DNA from 3 places in the Ruegeria sp. CH11 genome. Region 1 is predicted to be linked to each of the others. Evidence: riboswitches for the same ligand, from Rfam matches in the RefSeq annotation. Region 1 holds a riboswitch; each other region holds the start of a gene.
What was found. Region 1 has a riboswitch for cobalamin ahead of ACR0LX_RS06995 (DUF4198 domain-containing protein). Riboswitches for the same ligand answer to the same signal wherever they lie in the genome.
Positions count from the first base shown of each region.

Region 2: it holds a riboswitch for cobalamin, as region 1 does, so the genes downstream of both, ACR0LX_RS19020 (DUF1636 family protein) here and ACR0LX_RS06995 (DUF4198 domain-containing protein) in region 1, are expected to answer to the same signal.
Region 3: it holds a riboswitch for cobalamin, as region 1 does, so the genes downstream of both, ACR0LX_RS20765 (hypothetical protein) here and ACR0LX_RS06995 (DUF4198 domain-containing protein) in region 1, are expected to answer to the same signal.

Region 1 is NZ_JBQFQX010000003.1:225,472-231,895, reverse strand. Features, by position in the region: gene ACR0LX_RS07020 (zinc ABC transporter substrate-binding protein) at 1-734, opposite strand, end outside; gene ACR0LX_RS07015 (energy-coupling factor ABC transporter ATP-binding protein) at 849-1,499, opposite strand; gene cbiQ (cobalt ECF transporter T component CbiQ) at 1,496-2,278, opposite strand; gene ACR0LX_RS07005 (cobalt ABC transporter permease) at 2,278-2,865, opposite strand; gene cbiM (cobalt transporter CbiM) at 2,862-3,473, opposite strand; gene ACR0LX_RS06995 (DUF4198 domain-containing protein) at 3,480-4,265, opposite strand; cobalamin riboswitch at 4,397-4,600, opposite strand; gene ACR0LX_RS06990 (nuclear transport factor 2 family protein) at 4,739-5,497, shown strand; tRNA gene ACR0LX_RS06985 (tRNA-Ser) at 5,604-5,693, opposite strand; gene ACR0LX_RS06980 (FecR family protein) at 6,325-6,424, shown strand, end outside.
Region 2 is NZ_JBQFQX010000016.1:61,156-67,579, reverse strand. Features, by position in the region: gene ACR0LX_RS19030 (glycosyltransferase family 2 protein) at 1-91, opposite strand, end outside; gene ACR0LX_RS19025 (NAD(P)-dependent oxidoreductase) at 224-1,219, opposite strand; cobalamin riboswitch at 1,327-1,532, shown strand; gene ACR0LX_RS19020 (DUF1636 family protein) at 1,627-2,007, shown strand; gene cobW (cobalamin biosynthesis protein CobW) at 2,004-3,059, shown strand; gene cobN (cobaltochelatase subunit CobN) at 3,063-6,356, shown strand; gene ACR0LX_RS19005 (cobalamin biosynthesis protein CobG) at 6,353-6,424, shown strand, end outside.
Region 3 is NZ_JBQFQX010000021.1:44,078-50,501, reverse strand. Features, by position in the region: gene ACR0LX_RS20790 (hypothetical protein) at 1-9, opposite strand, end outside; gene recR (recombination mediator RecR) at 76-669, opposite strand; gene ACR0LX_RS20780 (YbaB/EbfC family nucleoid-associated protein) at 731-1,075, opposite strand; gene ACR0LX_RS20775 (DNA polymerase III subunit gamma/tau) at 1,309-3,066, opposite strand; gene ACR0LX_RS20770 (protein-tyrosine phosphatase family protein) at 3,236-3,739, shown strand; gene ACR0LX_RS20765 (hypothetical protein) at 3,742-4,149, opposite strand; cobalamin riboswitch at 4,241-4,462, opposite strand; gene ACR0LX_RS20760 (alpha/beta hydrolase family protein) at 4,627-5,487, shown strand; gene rsgA (ribosome small subunit-dependent GTPase A) at 5,518-6,424, opposite strand, start outside.

The DNA of each region.
Region 1 (6,424 bases):
TAGGCACCTGCATTGTCGGGATCCGCTGCGGAAAGCTGAGAGGCGATCACATTCAACCAAGTGCCTGCATTCGCCGGTGAAAGCCACGCATGTGGATCATGGTCGCCATGGTTATGATCATCGTGCCCGGCGTGGTCATCAGGATCATCGTGGTCATCATGTCCGTGATCGTCGTGATCTGCATGCTTTTCATCATCATGATCCGCGTGGTCTTCGTCGCCATGTTCATCGTGATCGTGGTCGTCGTGGTCCGCATGATCTTCATCACCGTGGTCATCATGATCCGCGTGATCGTCATCCCCATGGTCGTCGTGATCGTCATGATTCTCATCACCATGATCGTCGTGGTCATCGTCCCCGTGGTCGTGGGCTTCGAACAACGCACTTTCCCGGAAGTCGAGCAATGTGGTTCCATCTGCTTCAAGCAGCGCTGTGACCGATGCGTTTTTTCCCAACGTTTCGATCGCTCCTTCAAGCCATGGCGTCAGGTCTTCTCCGACCCAAAACACGACATCGGCATTTTGCAACGCATCCGCATTTGAGGGACGCATGGTGTATCCATGCGGTGACGCCCCGGGCTGCACGATGAGATGCGGTTCGCCAACATCACCCATCACCCGAGCGACCAGCGAATGAACCGGAGCAATGTCCACCGCAACGTTTGGTGCATCCGCCAATGCGGTGCCACCCAGTAACGCGGCAGAGACTGAAAGGGATACAAGCTTCTTGGACATGAGAACCACCTTGTGATCTTATAACGTTACAGTTGCCTTACCTGATAAGGTTTTCCATGACAAGCGACAGCGATTGGCATCGGCATCGATCGGGGGGTGTAACCGGCGGCGCAGTTACATCGAAACAAGCTTGCCATCCTGCAAGTCCAACCTGTCCGGGGCCAGCGCCTGGCGGAACGCGGGCGCATGGCTGACCAGCAGGATCGCCTGTGGCAGGGATTGCAGGATTTCAAGTAGACGCGCCTCGTTCTTGGTGTCCAAAGCGTTGGTCGGCTCATCCAACAACAGCGCTTGAGGGTTCATCGCAAGAACCGTTGCCAGCGTGATCAGGCGCTTTTCCCCACCCGACAGCTTGTGCGTTGTCCGGTCCCTGAGATGCATCAAATCCAGATCGCTTAGAACCTGATCCACGATGGCGATCGCCTCGTCCTTTGTCTTGCCCAGGTTCAGCGGCCCAAAGGCGATGTCTTCGGCCACGGTGGGGCAAAACAATTGATCGTCGGGATCCTGAAACACAAGGCCGACATGGCGGCGCACCTCGTGGAAATCCGCCTCTACGCGGCGGGGGGTGCCAAACACGGAAACGGTGCCCGAAGACGGGCGCTGTAGCCCGAGCGCAATGCGCAACAGCGTGGATTTGCCGGACCCGTTCGGACCCGTGAGCGACAGTCGCTGACCGGCGTCTAGTGTCAGGCAGGCCCCATTCAGAACGGGGTCCTGTCCGGGATAGGCAAAGCAGATGCTGTCCAGCGCGATGAGCGTCATGAGAAATCTACAATGATCAATGCAAGACACAGCGCGCCGAGCCCGAGGCCGAAGGCAATGTCCCGACGGGTTAGCGAATAGTCTTGGAGCAGCAGCATCTGACCCGAAAAACCCCGACACTTCATCGCGCCAAGAATGCGTTCGGACCGCTCGATGGCCCGTACAAGCATCATTCCGACCAGATAGCCAAAGCTGCGATAAGTGTGCCAGTTCGTACCGGGCCGAAAGCCACGCACTTTCATTGCGGCCCGCAGACGTTGGTATTCTTCGTGCAGCACATCGATATAGCGGATCGTGAACATCAGCAGATGCACCAGCGTCTCGGGGCAGCGCAAACGATGCAGCGCATGGCCCAACGTGACCGGTTCCATCGTGCCGACCAGCACCATCAGCGCCAGGATCACCGCATTTGCGGTAAGGGCAATTTCGACGGCCTGCCAAAAGCCCTGCCAACTGGCGGTAAAGCCCCAAAGCGAAAAGATCGGATCGCCGGGCACGGAAAACGGCAACAGCACCAGCATGAATATGATGAACCCGTCCATCATCGCCATACGCTTCAACGTCGAGCGCCATGGCAGGCGGGATACCGCAAGCAGCGACAGCGCGATCATCAACGCTGCGGTCAGCGCCACCAGCGAAGACAACGCGACGACAACAATCGCAAACAGACAGGCCATGACGATACGCATGCGAGGATCGAGCGGGCTAATCATTCCCTGCCGTTCAGGGCCGACAGCCCCGGCCAATGCCTTGTCCTGTGACCCCAGTACGTGTGCCATCAGGAAGACCGCTTTCGCCGGGCGGCTATATAGAAGCCAACCCCGAACAGGCCGAAGATGTACCCGATCCCGCCAAGTATGGATTGCAAATCGTTGTGTTCGCGATAGGCGGCGATCTCACGCCGCAGCGGGCGGATTTCGTCTCGCACGGCCTCTGCGATGAGCCGCCGTTCTTCGTCGGTCAGCGATGCCACCGACCCATTGCCAGCTATCGCTTCGGCAGACACCGCTTTATTCTCGGAGAGGCTTTCCTTGCCGACTGCAACGCCCATGATCCCGGCCACGTCCTGCGCCGACATGACAACTTCGGCCACATGGCCTGCGCCAAGATCGGCATAGAACGTGTGCGCTATGGCGGTAGTCGGCGTGAACAGGAAAAACCCATCCGCATCGGTCACTGTGCGGCCCAGCTCCGACCCATCCGGACCAGTCACGATCACCTCGGTATCGGTTGCCATGTCACCGTTGGAAAAGCCAATCTCTCCTTCGATGGCGTCACCCGAGGCAAAAACCCCGGCGATCACCTTATGTGCGAAAGCGGGCAAAGGCGCACAACAAATGGCAAAGATCAGCGCAAACCGTATCATGCGATTGTCCTTGTGACGAATAGCTCGGGTTTGACCTTGCGCGCCAGCAGGACAGCAAATCCGGTCAGCACCGCCTCGATTACCATCACTGGGATATGGGCAAAGAACACGAGTTTCGCCGCAGGCAGGAATGCATCCCCCGACAACGCCAGCGATATGCCAACCATGATCGTCGTGGCGGCAATGGCAAACGCGCCGCCAACTCCACCCCAAATTGCACCGGCCACAGGCGTGCCGCGCCCGATCAGTGGCCGGAACAGCATTCCGGCCAATACCGCCGGCAAAGCGATGTTGAGCGTGTTGATGCCCAATACGGTCAACCCGCCAAAGCCAAAGAACACCGCCTGCAGCAACAGGCCCACGAACAGGGCCGGAAATGCGGCCCAGCCGAGCAAAAGCCCGGCCAGACCGTTGAGGATCAGATGCACTGACGACGGCCCGATCGGCACGTGAATCAGTGAAGCCACGAAAAAGCTGGCCGAAAGCACCCCGGCTGTGGGGATACGATCCAGATCAAGCGACCGCAGCCCGATGGCGATCCCACCTGCGGCGGCGACCGCACCGCCGATCACAACCGGGTTGGACAGGGCACCGTCGACGATGTGCATCCGGGGTTACTCCAGATCCCAGGCGCGGATCCAGATCACCGCATCCTGGCTCAGTTCTTTGCCCTCATGCTCGGTCGCGGGGCCCGAACCAAGTGCTGCAAATCCCCAGTATCCGGCTTTTGGAACCCCGAAGGAGAAATAGCCATTGGCGTCCGAAATCGCGACAACGGCGCCGCCGGGCATTGGCGATACGGTCGGATCCGAGGACGCGGCGCTGTCCATTTTCGGCTCTGCTGCCATGTACTCGATCTCGATCTCGGCCCCGGCGACCGGTTGACCGTCGGCCAGAACCTGACCGGTAAAGGTCGAGCCCGCGACGATGTTGTAGGGCTTGTTCAGCGGGATGATCTCGGTCGGCAGACCGGCGGGGTTCATCCAATCGGTCGGCAGCTGATTGCGGTTCAGGAACGCCTTGGTGATCTGCTGGATATAGATGTCCTCGGATTCCTCATAATAAGGCTGAGGCACCGTGACCATGACATAGTCGCCCGACCGCTTGACCGGCACCGACCCCTTGAAAGCCGCACCTTCGTTTTCAGGGCTGGTGAAGCGCACAGGCTCCAGCGTCTCTAGCAGATCCGTCTTTTCGCCATTGTGGATCACATAGAATTCCTGAGGCTTTTCCAGATCCATGACGCGGCCGTTTTCAAACGGGTGCCAGAAGATCAGCTTGACCGGCACATCGCCCGGCGCATCAATCATGGTGTCCGTGGTGTATTCCAGCAGAAAATGTGCTTGCGCGATCGCTGGAATAGTCAGCGCAACCGCAGCCGTGCAGAGCAGCTTTTTCATGGGGTCTTCTTCCTTGTCCCGACGTGCCAACCCCGGCACGCATTCTTGTTTGACACCGGGACGGTCCGAGCCTGCTCCCGTATTCGGGGCAACGGACCCGACGCACACCCCGGCGTCGGTGACACACCCCTTCCGAGGGTGCACATCCGGCAGGTCTCCTGACTTGCGGGTCAAAGCGTTGGGCTGGCCTTCCCGGGAAACCCCAGTGGCATGTCAGCCCTGCTCGCCGCTTACAGTTGCGGGGGCAGTTGCGGCATTGGGCGTTTGTCTGACAAAACCCGCACCGCATTCCCTTTTCTCCGGGCAAACCCGGAACCGGACACGCGACCGCAGATGCCAGACTCGGGTATCGTCCGTCAACCAAAATTCAGTCGGTTAGTGACAGCATGATACCCAGGTTATTTTCGAACACAGGCATAGTTTGGTGCTAATCTGACTCGCGTGCAAAGGCCTCCAGAACGGGATGAAATGACATGGCATCGAAAAAAGACCTGCTCAAAAAGCTGTTGAAAGGCATCGAGACCGGAGATCCCGAAGCCGCAACCGTTGTCAACGAAGCCAGATACATTCAGCACAATCCCCAGACACATGAAGGTAGCGAGGGCTTGGCCAATCTGTTCGCGCGGTTGGCCAAAACGAATCCCCGGGTCACTTTCATGAGGGTGTTCGAAGATGGTGACTTTGCTTTTGCGCATAACGAATACGACTTTTCCAGCCTGCGCGCCGCGTTCGAGGTGTTTCGGTTCGAGGATGGCAAGGCGGTCGAACATTGGGACAACATCCAACCCCTCAAAGGCCCGAACCCGTCAGGCCGTGGCATGCTGGACGGCAGCGCGGACACCACGGATTTAGACAAGACCGAGCAGAACCGGGATCTTGTGCGCCGGTTTGCCGAACAGGTGCTGGTTGGAGGTCAGACTGATCTGCTCGCGACATTCGTGCATGCAGACCTGATCCAGCACAGCCCCGAACTGGGCGACGGAGCGGACGCCTTTCGCGCCGCATTGGACGCGGTCCAGGACGGTACGCGGCTGATCCAGCACCACAAATTGCATCGTGTTTTGGCTGAGGGCAACTTTGTCCTTTGCATGTGCGAAGGCAGCAAGGCTGGGGTTCATACCAGTTTCTATCACCTGTTCCGCGTTCACGATGATCTGATCGCCGAGCATTGGGACACAGTCGAAACCATCGCTCCGCGCAGCGAATGGAAAAACGACAACGGAAAATTCTGAACGCGGACAACGGGATGTGCCTCACATCGCAAACGCCGTTTTAACAGAAACACTCCCGGTAGATTGGGCCGGGTTAAGTTCGGGAATATTGTGTGAAAGTGATGGGTGGCGGAGACGAAGGGATTCGAACCCTCGAGACCCTTCCGGGCCTACTCCCTTAGCAGGGGAGCGCCTTCGACCACTCGGCCACGTCTCCGCCGACGGGTATATCCTTGCAAGCAGCGGGAATACAAGGCGAAATTTCCATGTTGTGCTGTATCCTGGCAAATCTGCAGAACCTGTTGAAATTACGGTGAAACACCGGGAATTGCATTTGTGCGCGGCGGTGCATTCCGGGTGAACGCCGACCATCTCGAACAGAAAACCGCGCCGGCTGGTGGACTTGTGATGAGGGCTGGTGCTGAATCAGCGATGACGTGTGCGGATTGAGCCGCCGGCTTCAACCAATTGTTCATCAAAACACCGTTGATGCTGGCGAGCCTCGGAACGATTTCGACAGGTCAGCCGTGAATCCATGACCCCATTAGGCCTCGGGTACCGACCCGAATGGGCCCAATACTTGCCAAACATATCTGTTTCAGTGCATATTTGTTCAGATTTTATAACATAAATGACCAAACAAAGTAAGCATTCTGAGGTGCAAAATCGGGCGTGGGGCGTTTGTCGCCCCAACGGGAACCTTTGGGGGAAGGGACTTGGTTTTGGCCTGGGTAAAAGTTTTTGTATTCGCATTATTCATTGTGACGCTACCGGCGTCAGTATCAGCCGCAATCGGGAAGGTGCTAAGCGTCAAGCCTGGCGCCGAAGTGGTTCGTGCCGGAAAGACCATGACCCTGCGCAAGGGAATGGATGTGGCATCGGGCGACATGATTACCACGAACCGGTCGGGTGTGGTGCAGTTGATCTTTGTTGACCAGACCAAGATTG
Region 2 (6,424 bases), on a different contig from region 1:
ATCCGATCGAGCGGTTATAGGCCACCCAATCGATCATGAAAGGTCCTTCGTTCTTCATCGTTGTCACGATGAGAAAGGTCTCATCCGTCATATTACGCTCGCTTGCCTGTGCCACTTACGGACTATTGGTTATGTGTTTAAAATAGCCTTAAGTTTTTGTCCAACCCGGAAGGCAGCCCAAAGGCGCCTGGGTTGGACCACGAACAACGAAAGCGCGCCGCCCTCAGACAGCCTGCCGGTTCGCCGGAACGACCTCATAGCCTGGCTCTTCGGGTTCATCATCGGCCATCTCGGCCGGAAATCCGGGTGCGCGAATGTCCAGGCCAGTCGCCTCTTCCAGTCGCTTGATGATATTCGGCGAAAGCTCGCGGTCACCAAACCGGGCGATGCCGTCTTCGAAGATCTTGATCATCAAGGGGTTGATTTCAAGGGGAACTCCGGCCCGGTCGGCAACCTCTTGAAACAGGCCGATATCCTTTTTCACAAGATCCATCGTGAATGAGATATCGCGCGAGCCATTGAGTATGACCTGGCTTTCGGTTTCGTGCACGAACGAGGTGCCCGACGAGATCTTGATCGCTTCGTAGGTCGTGTTCAGGTCCATTCCGGCGGCCTTGGCGGTGACCAAAGCTTCGGCGCAGGTGATCAGATTGGCGGTAGCAAGATAATTTGTCATCACTTTCAGGACCGAGGCCGAGCCCAGCTCGCCCGTATGCAGGATGCGCCGCCCCATCGTGGTCAGAAACGGCAGGATGCGTTCGAATGTCTCGCGATCACAGCCTGCAAAGATCGAGATATTGCCCGTCGCGGCCCGATGACAGCCCCCCGAAACCGGGCAATCCACCGCAGCACCGCCCTGTTCGATCACCATTGCGCCCAGACGCTTGACCTCGGCCTCATCTGTGGTGGACATCTCCATCCAGATTTTGCCCGGTCCGACCTCGGGCAGCATCTCCTGCATCACCGCATCCGAGGCAGCGGGCGAAGGCAGACAGGTAATGACCGCGTCGCAGTCACGCATCAGTTGCGCTGGGCTTTCGGCCGCTTTGGCCCCTTTGGCCACAAACTCGGCGACCAGATCCACGTTCAGATCATGAACCGTCAGATCGATCCCGTTGCGCAGCAGCGAGCCCGAAAGCTTTCCGCCAACATTTCCAAGGCCAATGAACCCTACTTTCATAGTCCGATACTCCGCATTCGAATTTCTCGTCCATGGCAGCACGATGTACCAACGCAAATCATGCCGCCGAACGACGCTGGCAGGTCGTTTTTCATCACCCTGTGCAATCCGTGAGCGCGACACGCTTGACAACGCGCCCGCTGGTGCCGCATGTCCGATCCGTTGGTGTCTGCAGCAGCAGATGAAAAGGGAATGCGTCAGCGGTTTTTCCGTCAAACGCAGCCGCCCCCGCGACCGTGACCGGAGAAGGTGCCCAATGCCACTGGCCTTATGGCCGGGAAGGCGGGACACCTGCCAGAGTGACCCTCTGACATCCGCAAGCCGGGAGACCTGCCAACACCCGAAGTTGAAACCGGACGGGGTGTTCCGGTGTCGGGTCCATGTCGCAATACGTGGCCCGCATGAAACCCCGTCCCCCACGAAGAGGATTTGGGGGGATGAGAGACATGACCGAGACCGCTCCGGTCGAACTGTTGGTTTGCACCACCTGCCGTCGCGGGCTGCCCGTTGAAGATGACGCACAGCGCCCCGGCACATTGCTGCATCAAGCGCTAGAACAGGCTGGCCTGCCCGAGGGCATCACCCTGAAAGCTGTCGAATGCCTGTCGAATTGTAACGAAGGGTGTTCGATCGTGCTGCGTGGTGGCCCGGATCGCTGGACCTTCGTCTATGAACATCTGAACGAAACCGATCATGTTGATGTGATCGTTGACGGCGCGACCAAATACCTCGCGACCGAAGACGGTCTGGTCAAATGGCGCGAACGCCCCGAACATTTCCGCAAAAACTGTGCGGCCCGCATTCCCCCTAATGGAGCCCTGAAATGAGCAATCTCGAAAAACTCCCCGTGACTGTGATCACCGGCTTTCTTGGCGCGGGAAAAACCACGCTGGTCAAGCATCTGATGCAGAATCCGCAGGGCAAGCGTCTGGCTGTGGTCGTCAACGAATTTGGCGATGTGGGCGTGGATGGCGACATCCTGAAATCCTGCGCCATCCCGGATTGCCCGGCGGAAAACATCATGGAACTGGCCAATGGCTGCATCTGCTGCACCGTTGCCGATGATTTCATCCCCACGATCGAGGCGCTGATGGCGCTCGAGCCGCGCCCCGATCACATCCTGATCGAAACTTCGGGGCTGGCCCTGCCCAAGCCGCTGCTGAAAGCCTTCGATTGGCCGGATATCCGCTCGAAAATCACCGTTGATGGCGTGATCGCTTTGGCTGACGCCGAGGCGGTCGCCGCCGGACGCTTTGCGCCGAATGTGGCGGCGGTGGACGCTCAGCGTCTGGCTGACGACTCGATCGACCATGAAACGCCTCTGTCCGAGGTGTTCGAGGATCAGATTTCCTGCGCCGACATTATCCTGCTGACAAAGCCCGATCTGGCCGGCCCTGAAGGCGTTGCCAAAGCCAAAGCGATCATCGCAGCCGAAGCGCCCCGTCCGTTGCCCGTGGTCGAAGTGGCTGAAGGTGCTGTGGATGTCCGCGTTGTTTTGGGTCTGGAAGCGGCCGCAGAGGATGATATGGCGGCACGACCCAGCCATCACGACGGTCACCACGATCACGAGCATGACGATTTCGAAAGCATCATTGTCGAACTGCCCGAACAGTCTGATCCGGCAGCTCTGGTTGCCAATATCGAACGTCTGGCCAAGGAACTGAACATATTGCGCGTCAAAGGCTATGCCGCCGTTCAGGGCAAACCGATGCGCCTGCTGGTGCAGGCCGTTGGTGCCCGCGTTCGTCACCAATATGACCGCCTGTGGGAGCCGGGCGAAGACCGCCGCTCGCGTCTGGTTGTCATTGCCGAGCATGACGACATCAAGGAAGCCGAAATCCGCGATATCCTCGTGGGTGTTCCAGAGGCCGCCGAGTAAGTCATGCACGTCGTCTTCCGCGAAAGCCACGGGCTCGACGAAACCGAGACCCCGACCGATCTGGGCCAGAGCCCGGCGGATTTGGTGGTGCTGTCTTTTTCCGACAGCGACCTTGGTGCTTTCGCGGCGGGCTGGCATCGCGGAGGTGGTCCCGAGGGACGGATGCCGACGCTGCGGCTGGCCAACCTGACGGCACTGAAACACCCGCTATCTGTCGATACCTATGTCGAACAGACCTTGGAAGGTGCCCAGGGCATCCTGATCCGTCTGATCGGGGGCGTGCCCTATTGGGCCTATGGCTTGCAGCAGGTTCTGGCCTTGGCGCAGGCAAAAGGCATTGCTCTGGCCGTTCTGCCCGCCGATGGGCGTGAGGATACACGGCTGGACGACTATTCCACGCTGCCCGTCTCTACCCTGCGACGTCTGGCGCATCTGTGCGACACCGGAGGAGAAGTCGCGGCACAGGCCGCCCTGGCGCAGATGGCCTTGGCTGCGGGGTTGTACGCCGGGCCGGTGATGGGTGCGAAAACCATACCCGACTGCGGCGCATGGTGCCCGGATCGCGGTGTCATCCCGGCGGACAAGGCGTTCTCGGGCGACGCAAGGCGCATCCTTGTGACCTTCTATCGGGCCTATTTGACCTCCGCCGATACCGCCCCGGTCGCGGCCCTGATCCGCAGCTTACGCGCGCGCGGGCTCGAAGCGATTGGCTTGTTCGCACCATCCCTCAAAGCGCCAGCAGCCGCAGACTGGCTGCGTGAACAGGTGGTTGCGATGAACCCGTCGGCAATCATCAATGCGACCTCGTTCTCGGGAAAGGGCGCGTCGGGCACCTCGCCTCTGGACGCTGCCATTGTGCCAGTGTTTCAGGTCGCGCTGGCCACGTCGCGCCGCAAGGCATGGGCCGAGGCGGAACGTGGCCTGTCGCCTGCCGACCTCGCCATGCATGTGGTGCTGCCAGAGGTCGACGGTCGCATTTCGGCAGGCATTGCATCGTTCAAAGAACCGGGCAAACGCGATCCGCATCTGGAATATTCCCGCTTTGCCCACCGCGCCGAACCCGAGCGGATCGAGGCGATCATTGATCGCGTGATCGGTTGGCTGAACTTGCAAGACAAGCCCAAGGCGGATCAGGTGCCCGCTCTGGTGCTGTCCACCTACCCCGGCAAGGATTGGCAGATGGCCCACGCGGTGGGTCTGGATGCGTTGGCGTCGGCCGAGGCAATGCTGGCCGATCTGCAATGCGAAGGCTATGATACCGCGCCTGCCGAACCGATTGCTGAAACGCTTTTGGACGCGCGGATTTCATGGTCTCTACACGACTATCTTGAAGCATCGGCCAACCTACCCAAGCAATTACGCGCAGACTTGTGGGCCGTTTGGGGTGAGCCTTCGAACGATCCTTCTTTCTCCGATGACGCCTTCCATTTTATCGCCCTGCGCCGCGGCAAGGCGCTGATCGCGCTGCAGCCCGAACGTGGCACGCCCGAGCTGCGCGATGACGACTATCACGACCTGTCCCGCACACCGCGCCACAGCTATGTGGCCTTCTACCTGTGGCTGCGCGAAAGCCTGCGCGCGGATGCGCTGATCCATATCGGCGCGCATGGTACGCTGGAATGGCTGCCCGGCAAATCGGTCGCTCTGTCCGCCGAGTGCTGGCCCGAGGCGCTGATCCGCGATCTGCCGTTGATCTACCCCTTTATCGTCAACGACCCCGGCGAGGCCGCGCAGGCCAAACGCCGGATCGGAGCTGTCACGCTGGGCCATATCCCTCCGGCATTGAAGGAAAGCGGCACACCCGACCGCATGGTACGGCTGGAATCGCTGCTGGATGAGTTTTCGAACGCCGATGGCCTTGACCCCAAACGCCGCGACCGTTTGCAAGAGGATATTCGGGACGAGGCGCAGGCCATTGGTCTGGAACGTGATCTTGGGCTCGATCAGGCCACCTGCACCGCCGAGGCGATCACGCGCATCGACCGCTTTGTCTGTGACATCAAGGAAAGCCAGTTCGGCGACGGCCTGCACATCTATGGCCGGGTTCCCGAAGTCACGGGCAATTTCGACCCCGCGCCCTCGGCCCATGCAGAACGCGAGGGCCTGATGGACGCACTGGCCGGAAAACGGATCGAGGCTGGACCCTCCGGCTCCCCTTATCGCGGCCGTTCGGACGTGCTGCCGACGGGTCGGAACCTCTACACCACTGACCCGCGCTCGGTCCCGACCCGTGCAGCCTATGCTCAGGGCGTGAAACTGGCCGAGGAACTGGTGCGACGGCATTTGCAAGAGGAAGGCGACTATCCCAAAGGACTGATCGTCGATCTTTGGGGGTCGGCCACAATGCGGACGGCGGGCGAAGAATTCGCCATGGCGCTGCACTTGCTGGGTGTGAGACCGGTCTGGGACAAAGGGTCCGAGCGAGTGTCGGGCATCGAGGTGTTGCCGATCACCGACCTTAGCCGCCCACGTCTGGACGTGACTTTGCGCGTCTCCGGCCTGTTTCGTGACGTGTTCCCGACGCTTTCGGCCCTGTTCGGACAAGCGGTGCGCGCGCTCTGTGGCCGTGACGAGGCACCGGATTGGAACCCATTTGCAGGACGAGGGCCTGCCGCGCGGGTCTTTGGCCCAGCACCTGGCAGCTATGGTCTGAACATGACCCACCTGTCCGAGACCTATACCGACGAGGCGCGCGCGCAGGCAGGCGAGGCTTGGCTGGATGCAAGTTCATTTGCGCTGGAAGGCGAGCACATCACGCAGGACGTCGATGGCATCACGCAGCGCGTCGCCAACGCGGACAGTTTCGTGCATCTTCAGGATCTGACCGAAACCGATCTGCTGCTGGCCAATGATTATGCCACGCACGAGGCCGGTTTTGCCGCCGCAAAGAAGGTCACCGGAGGTACGGCGCAGCTGTATCATCTGGACAATACCAACCCGGACACCCCGCGCGCGCGCACCCTGCCCGAAGAAATCAGCCGCGTGGTTCATGCCCGCGCCGCCAATCCTGCGTGGATTGCGGGCATGCAGCGTCACGGGTTCCGTGGCGCTGCCGAAATCGCGGCAACGCTGGACCATATGGCATCCTTTGCGCATCTGTCGGGCACTGTTGCGCCACACCTGTTTGATCTCTACCACGACGCCACGCTGGGTGATGAAGAGGTTGACGCCTTCCTGGAAACAGCCAATCCGCAGGCGCATCAGGCCATACAGGATCGGTTCCGCGCGCTGCTGGAGGCTGGGTTGTGGGAGACCCGCCGCAATTCGATCCGCGCGGATCTGGAGGGGATGGGATGAGCGCCCCTGTCGTTCAAGGCTGGTGCCCCGGCGCTCATCGTCCGATGATGTCGGGCGACGGGCTGGTG
Region 3 (6,424 bases), on a different contig from region 1:
CTTTCGCATCTAATGCCTTACTCTCAGATACGCTTAGAAAATGGCAGATTTTCCAAGACGCGCAAAAGCCTGCGTCTACAATTCCTTCCTCGCCCTGAGCGCCGCCGTAATCGTCCCGTCGTCCAGATAATCCAACTCCCCCCCAATCGGCACGCCCTGCGCCAATGAGGTCAGGCGGACCTGACCCTCTAGCTGATCGGCGATGTAATGGGCAGTGGTCTGGCCATCGACCGTGGCGTTGAGCGCGAGGATGACCTCGGTGATGCCCTCGGCCATGATCCGATCCTTGAGGCGGGGGATGCGCAGCTCGTCCGGGCCGACGCCGTCCAGCGCCGATAATGTCCCGCCAAGCACGTGATAGCGGCCCTTGAACACGCCTGCGCGCTCCATTGCCCAGAGGTCGGCGACGTCTTCGACCACGCAAAGTTCGCCTGTCGCGCGGGCCTCGCTTTCGCAGATGTCGCAGATGTCGGTGGTGCCGACATTGCCGCAGTTCAGGCACTCACGGGCGGTGACGGCGACCTGCTGCATGGCGTCCGACAGCGGCGTCAGCAGCAGGGCGCGTTTGCGGATCAGGTGCAGCACCGCACGCCGGGCCGAGCGGGGGCCGAGGCCCGGCAGCTTGGCCATCAGGTCGATCAGGTTGTCGATGTCGCTGTTCGAGCTCACGGCCTGTCCTGTCTGGCGCCGGAGGGAGCCTCCGGCGGGAGTATTTTAGAAAAGATGAAGATCAGAACGGCAGCTTGATGTCTGCCGGCAGGCCCATGCTTTCGGTCAGCTTGGCCATCTCGGCCTGAGAGCGTTCGGCGGCTTTGGTCTGCGCGTCCTTGATCGCGGCGAGGATCAGGTCTTCGACCACTTCTTTGTCGTCGCCATTGAAGATCGACGGATCGATGTCGAGACCTTTCAATTCGCCTTTGGCGGTGGCCGTCGCCTTGACCAGCCCGGCGCCGGATTCGCCGACGACCATGATGGTGTTCAGCTCTTCCTGCATATCGGTCATCTTGGTCTGCAAATCCTGCGCGGATTTCATCATCTTGGCCATGTCGCCCAGACCGCCGAGTCCTTTGAGCATCGGTATTCTCCTGTAGATCTGTTTGCAGCCTAAATACGGATGGCATTCGTCGGGCACAAGGGGAGAGGCTGCTCCCGCCTGTCGCCAATGTCTTTGGTGGGTCTTTCCTCTCGTTGGGCCCGGCCCGCGCAGGCTGTGCCTGCGCGGGCCGGGCCCAAAGCTGCTCAGGGGTATCGGCGCAAGCCGATGGCCCGTGGCAGGTGCGGGAGGGCTTCAGGTGTCAGAGCGGAGTCTTAATCCTCCTCGAACGGGTCCCATTCGTCTTCGACTTCGGGCAGAGCTTCGGTTTCGACCTGTGCCGCGCGTTGTTCGGGGGTTTCGATCTTGGTGATCCGCGCCTTTGGAAACTGGGCCAAAACGGCCTGTACCAAAGGGTGTTCTTCGGCTTCAGTGCGCAGGGCGAGCTCGGCCGCGTCGCGGAGTTCCGCGATGGTCGGGGCCTGGCCTTCCGAGACAATCGACACGGCCCAGCGGTTCCCGGTCCAGCGTTGCAGGGCCGATCCGAGACGGGGGGCCAGGTCGGTCGGTGCTTGCTCGGCCGGGGTGAACTCGATCCGGCCCGGTTGGTACGAGACCAGACGGACGCCGTTCTCGACCTCGACCAGCAGTTTGACGTCCCGGTTCGATCGGATCAGTTCGACCACGTGCTCGAAGGTCGGATAGCGCGCCAGGGCGGTCTGTACGTCCTGCGCCAAAGCGGCTGAAGGCGCGCCTGTGGCTCCGCGTGGTGCGGCTGTCAGAGCCGGTTGGGCGGTTGCCTGTGGCGCAATATTACCCTGCGAGGCGGCCGGTAGACCGCGACCCGGCCCACCATTTGGCGGCGGTGGGGTATCCTGCAATCTTTTGACCAGTTCTTCGGGGCTGGGCAGGTCCGCCACATGGGTCAGGCGGATCACGGCCATCTCGGCGGCCATCATGGCGTTGGGCGCGGCTGAAACCTCTTCCAGAGCTTTGAGTAGCATTTGCCACATGCGGGTCAGCACCCGCATTGGCAGGGCCTCGGCCATCTGTTGCCCACGCGCACGCTCGTCAGGCGACACCGTCGGGTCTTCGGCGGCATCCGGGGTGATCTTGACGACCGAGACCCAATGGGTGATCTCGGCCAGATCGCGCAGAACCGCCAGCGGATCGGCCCCTTCGGCATATTGCGCGCTGAGTTCTGTCAGCGCGCCCGCCGCATCGCCGCGCAGGATCATGTCCATCAGGTCCAGCACCCGGCCCCGGTCGGCCAGCCCCAACATGGCGCGCACTTGATCGGCACTGGTTTCGCCAGCCCCGTGAGAAATTGCCTGATCCAGCAGCGAGGTCGCGTCGCGGGCCGAGCCCTCGGCGGCGCGGGTTATCAGCGCAAGCGCGTCTTCGGCGATCTGGGCACCTTCTGCCGAGGCGATCTTGCTGAGCAGGCCGATCATGTCCTCGGGCTCGATCCGGCGCAGGTCGAACCGCTGGCAGCGCGAAAGGACCGTGACCGGCACCTTGCGAATTTCAGTCGTGGCAAAGATGAACTTTACATGCGCAGGGGGTTCTTCCAGCGTCTTGAGCAGCGCGTTGAAGGCGCTGGTCGAGAGCATGTGAACCTCATCGATGATGTAGATCTTGTAGCGCGCGCTGGCGGCGCGATAGCGGACGCTGTCGATGATTTCGCGAATGTCGTTCACGCCAGTGCGGCTGGCGGCGTCCATTTCGATCACGTCGACATGACGACCTTCCATGATCGCAGTGCAATGTTCGCACTGGCCACAGGGCTCGGTCGTTGGGCCGCCATTGCCGTCCGGTCCGATGCAGTTCATGCCCTTGGCGATGATCCGGGCAGTTGTGGTCTTACCGGTTCCCCGGATGCCGGTCATGATGAAGGCCTGCGCGATCCTGTCCGCCGCAAACGCGTTTTTCAGCGTGCGCACCATGGCGTCTTGACCCACCAGATCGGCAAAGGTTTCCGGGCGATATTTGCGGGCGAGAACCTGATAGGCGGGGCTGGGTGTGTCGGTCATGTCTGCTCGGTCGGATTCGTTCAAACCGCAGCGTAGAGGCCCCCGCCGCCCGCGTCCACAGCGGGTCGCCAGGATTTTTGTTTTGGAAACGCGACCGTCGCAGGTAAAATCTCCGATTCATAGGCCAGGGGTAAGACTTTCTGATCTACGTTTCGGGGGGAACGCAAAGATGTCTCAGATGGTGATCCATGCATTGCAGGTGGGCGGCGGCTCGCTTGCGCTAAGTTCAATGCCAGGGCGGGGAGGGGACTATCTCGGCGATCTGGAGATGGTCGCCGGATGGCAGCCGGGTCTGGTGATTTCCATGACCACCGAGGTCGAGATGATCAAGGATGGCGCGCGCGACTTTGGACGCGACGTGCAAAGCCGCGCCAGCCGCTGGGCGCATCTGCCGATCGAGGATTTTGGCGCGCCATCGGCGGAAATCCGCGAACGCTGGAAACGGGTCAGCGCCTCGGCCCGTCAGGCATTGGCAGGCGGGGGTCGTGTACTCGTTCATTGCCGCGGTGGCTGCGGGCGGTCAGGCATGATCGTGCTGCGCCTGATGGTGGAATGCGGTGAGAACCCGGATACCGCCCTGACGCGTCTGCGGGCCCTGCGGCCCTGCGCGGTCGAGACGGATGACCAGTTGCATTGGGCCATCGCGCCAGCTGTTGCGCTTGCTGCCTCATGACCTCAGATTCTGACCTGCGATTCTGTCGCCGCCTGAGCCTTTGGTGCGGTTGCCAGCGCCTGTAGCATCGCACAAGGCGGATTTGGAATCGCGCCCGACGGCAATGTCGTGAATTCGGTACCAAACATCAGGTCAGCATAGTCATCCAAACAGTCTATATCGGCTGCCTCGGTGGTGCCGCAAAAGATGCGGACTTCGTCTGCTTGCGCACGAAACCGTGCTGTGCACCCGTCGGGGCAATGGCCCAGTTCGATGCTGCCGTCTATTTCCAGATCTCGCGCAGTTGTCTGCCCCGCGGTCGAGATCGACTGCACCAGCGCACGTGCCACACGTGCAAGCGCCGGGCAGGTCTTGCCGGTGCGTTGACAGACGGTTGCCGTAAATTGGTGCGTTTCGGTCTTCCAGATCATGATGTGCCCTCCGCACATGTGGGCTGAGGGGTATCGATCAGGAGAAACCGCAACCGGCGGTCTGACCCTGCCCGGACACCCCGCCCGAGTTTCGGTTTCAGTTTTGATGGCAGGTCTCCTGACTTGCGGGTCGTCGCTTTGCCGCCCTTCCCAGCCTTGCGGCCAGTGGTATCTCGGCATTGCTTTCCGCTTACAGTTGCGGGGGCAGTCGCGGATTTGGCGTGTTCCGGACAATCCGGAGTGGGCCGCACCGTGTTCCCTTTTCATCCCGGCCTCGGTTGAGGGCGCGGAAACCATCGCCCAATCGCTAGCGGGCCAGCCCGGTGCGAGTCAAGCGGATTGAAAGATGCCCGAGGAAAATTGCGCAGGCGGACGTTTGGTCAACTTGGCAAAGTGTTGACTCGGCGTATCAGACCATGTGGACTGCAAAGTGAACTACTTAGTTCAGAAGCAAGGCAAGGAGCTTCGGAGGCGGCGATGCTGGACACCCGGACTGCAGTTCTGACGGAAGATTTCGAATTCGCATCCGGCCCTGCGAAACTGTCGGCGCGGTTGTACAGCCCTGTGTCAGAACCCGAAACGGTCGTTGTCCTGAACAGCGCCACGGGCGTACCCAGAGACTATTACCGCCATTTCGCGCGCTGGCTGGCGGCAGAACAGGGCATGGCGTGCCTGACCTACGACTATCGCGATTTCGGGCTCTCGTCGCAGGGAGCGCTGGCGGGTTCGAAGACGACAATGGCCGACTGGGCCCTGGTTGACATGCCTTCCGCGCGGGCCGAGATGCGGCGGCGCTTTCCCGACGCGCAACACTGGACAATCGGGCATTCGGTAGGGGCCATGCTGGGGCCGGTTCAACCGGACGCGGACCGGATCGATCGCATGATTTGTGTCTGTTCCGGGCTGGTGACGCTGTCGGATCACCCTTGGCCTTATCGCTCGCTGGCGTGGTTGTTCTGGCACGGCCATGCGCCATTGGCGACTCGCGCGCTGGGCTATTTGCCGGGCAAGCTGACCGGGTTCGGAACGGACTTACCGGCCCCGGTCTATTGGCAGTGGCGGCGCTGGTGTACTGCGCCAAAGAACTATGTTCCGGATATCGGGCATAGGCTGCCCGCTGCCAACTGGCCCGAGGCGGGTCGGCAGGTTGACCTGTTCACTTTCGACGATGACCAGATGGTGCCGCCTCAGGCGGTCTGGCGGCTTGCGGACCTCTACGGTCCCGAGGCGCGTCGGCATCTGTTGTCGGCAAAGGATTTCGGCCTGTCCGAGATCGGCCATATCGGGGTCTTTGCGGGCAAGAACGCAGCGCTCTGGCCACGTTTGATTGCCAGATAAGCAGGGGCGCCTTGGCGGCGCCCCCGGGTGTCAGACACCCTTGCGGGACTTCTTGTCCTGCATGACCGACCGCACCATCTTGCCAAACGCCTTGTCGCGGGCGCGGGACTGGGCAAGGGTTTCTGAGTTGCGCTGATCCTCGCGCCGCAGTTTGCGCCACCGGTCCAACCGGTCTTCGTCGAGCGCGCCTGCCGCGATCGCCTCCTGCACAGCGCAACCGGGTTCCGAGACGTGCTGGCAGTCCGAGAACCGGCAATTCTGCGCCAGTTCCGTGATATCCGAAAACACCTCGTCAACGCCGTCTTGCGCGTCCAGCAAACGCAGCGCGCGCATACCTGGGGTGTCGATCAGCCAGCCGCCGTTGCGCAGCCTTCGCAGAGCCCGCGCAGTAGTGGTGTGACGCCCGCGTGCGTCATCCTCGCGGATGGCAGCGGTGGCGTCGCTGTGTCCGGTCATGCCGTTTGCCAATGTCGTTTTGCCGACGCCGGATGACCCGACCAGCGCCCCAGTCTGCCCGGCAGGACACCAGGACAGCACTTGCGCGATGTCCATGGGGTCCCGCGCGTCGACTGTCAGAACCGTCAGGAACGGCCCCAGAGTTTCGGCGCGCCGGGCATAGTCTGCGGGCTCGTCGCAGGTGTCTGCCTTGGTCAGAACGATCACCGGGTAACATCCGGCCTGGTGGGCCAGTGCCAGATAGCGCTCTAGTCTGGGCAGGTTGAAATCGGCGTTGCAAGAGCTGACAATATACAGCACGTCGACATTGGCAGCGATCAGCTGCGCCTCGGCCCCGGTTCCGGCGGCGCGGCGCTGCAGACTACTGCGGCGGTCCAGCAGATGCTGAACGCGTTGCTGCTCGTCGACCAGAACCCAGTCACCGACGGCAAAGTCACCTGTTGACCGATTGAGTGTCAGCAGAGGCGCTTCGCCCTCCGGC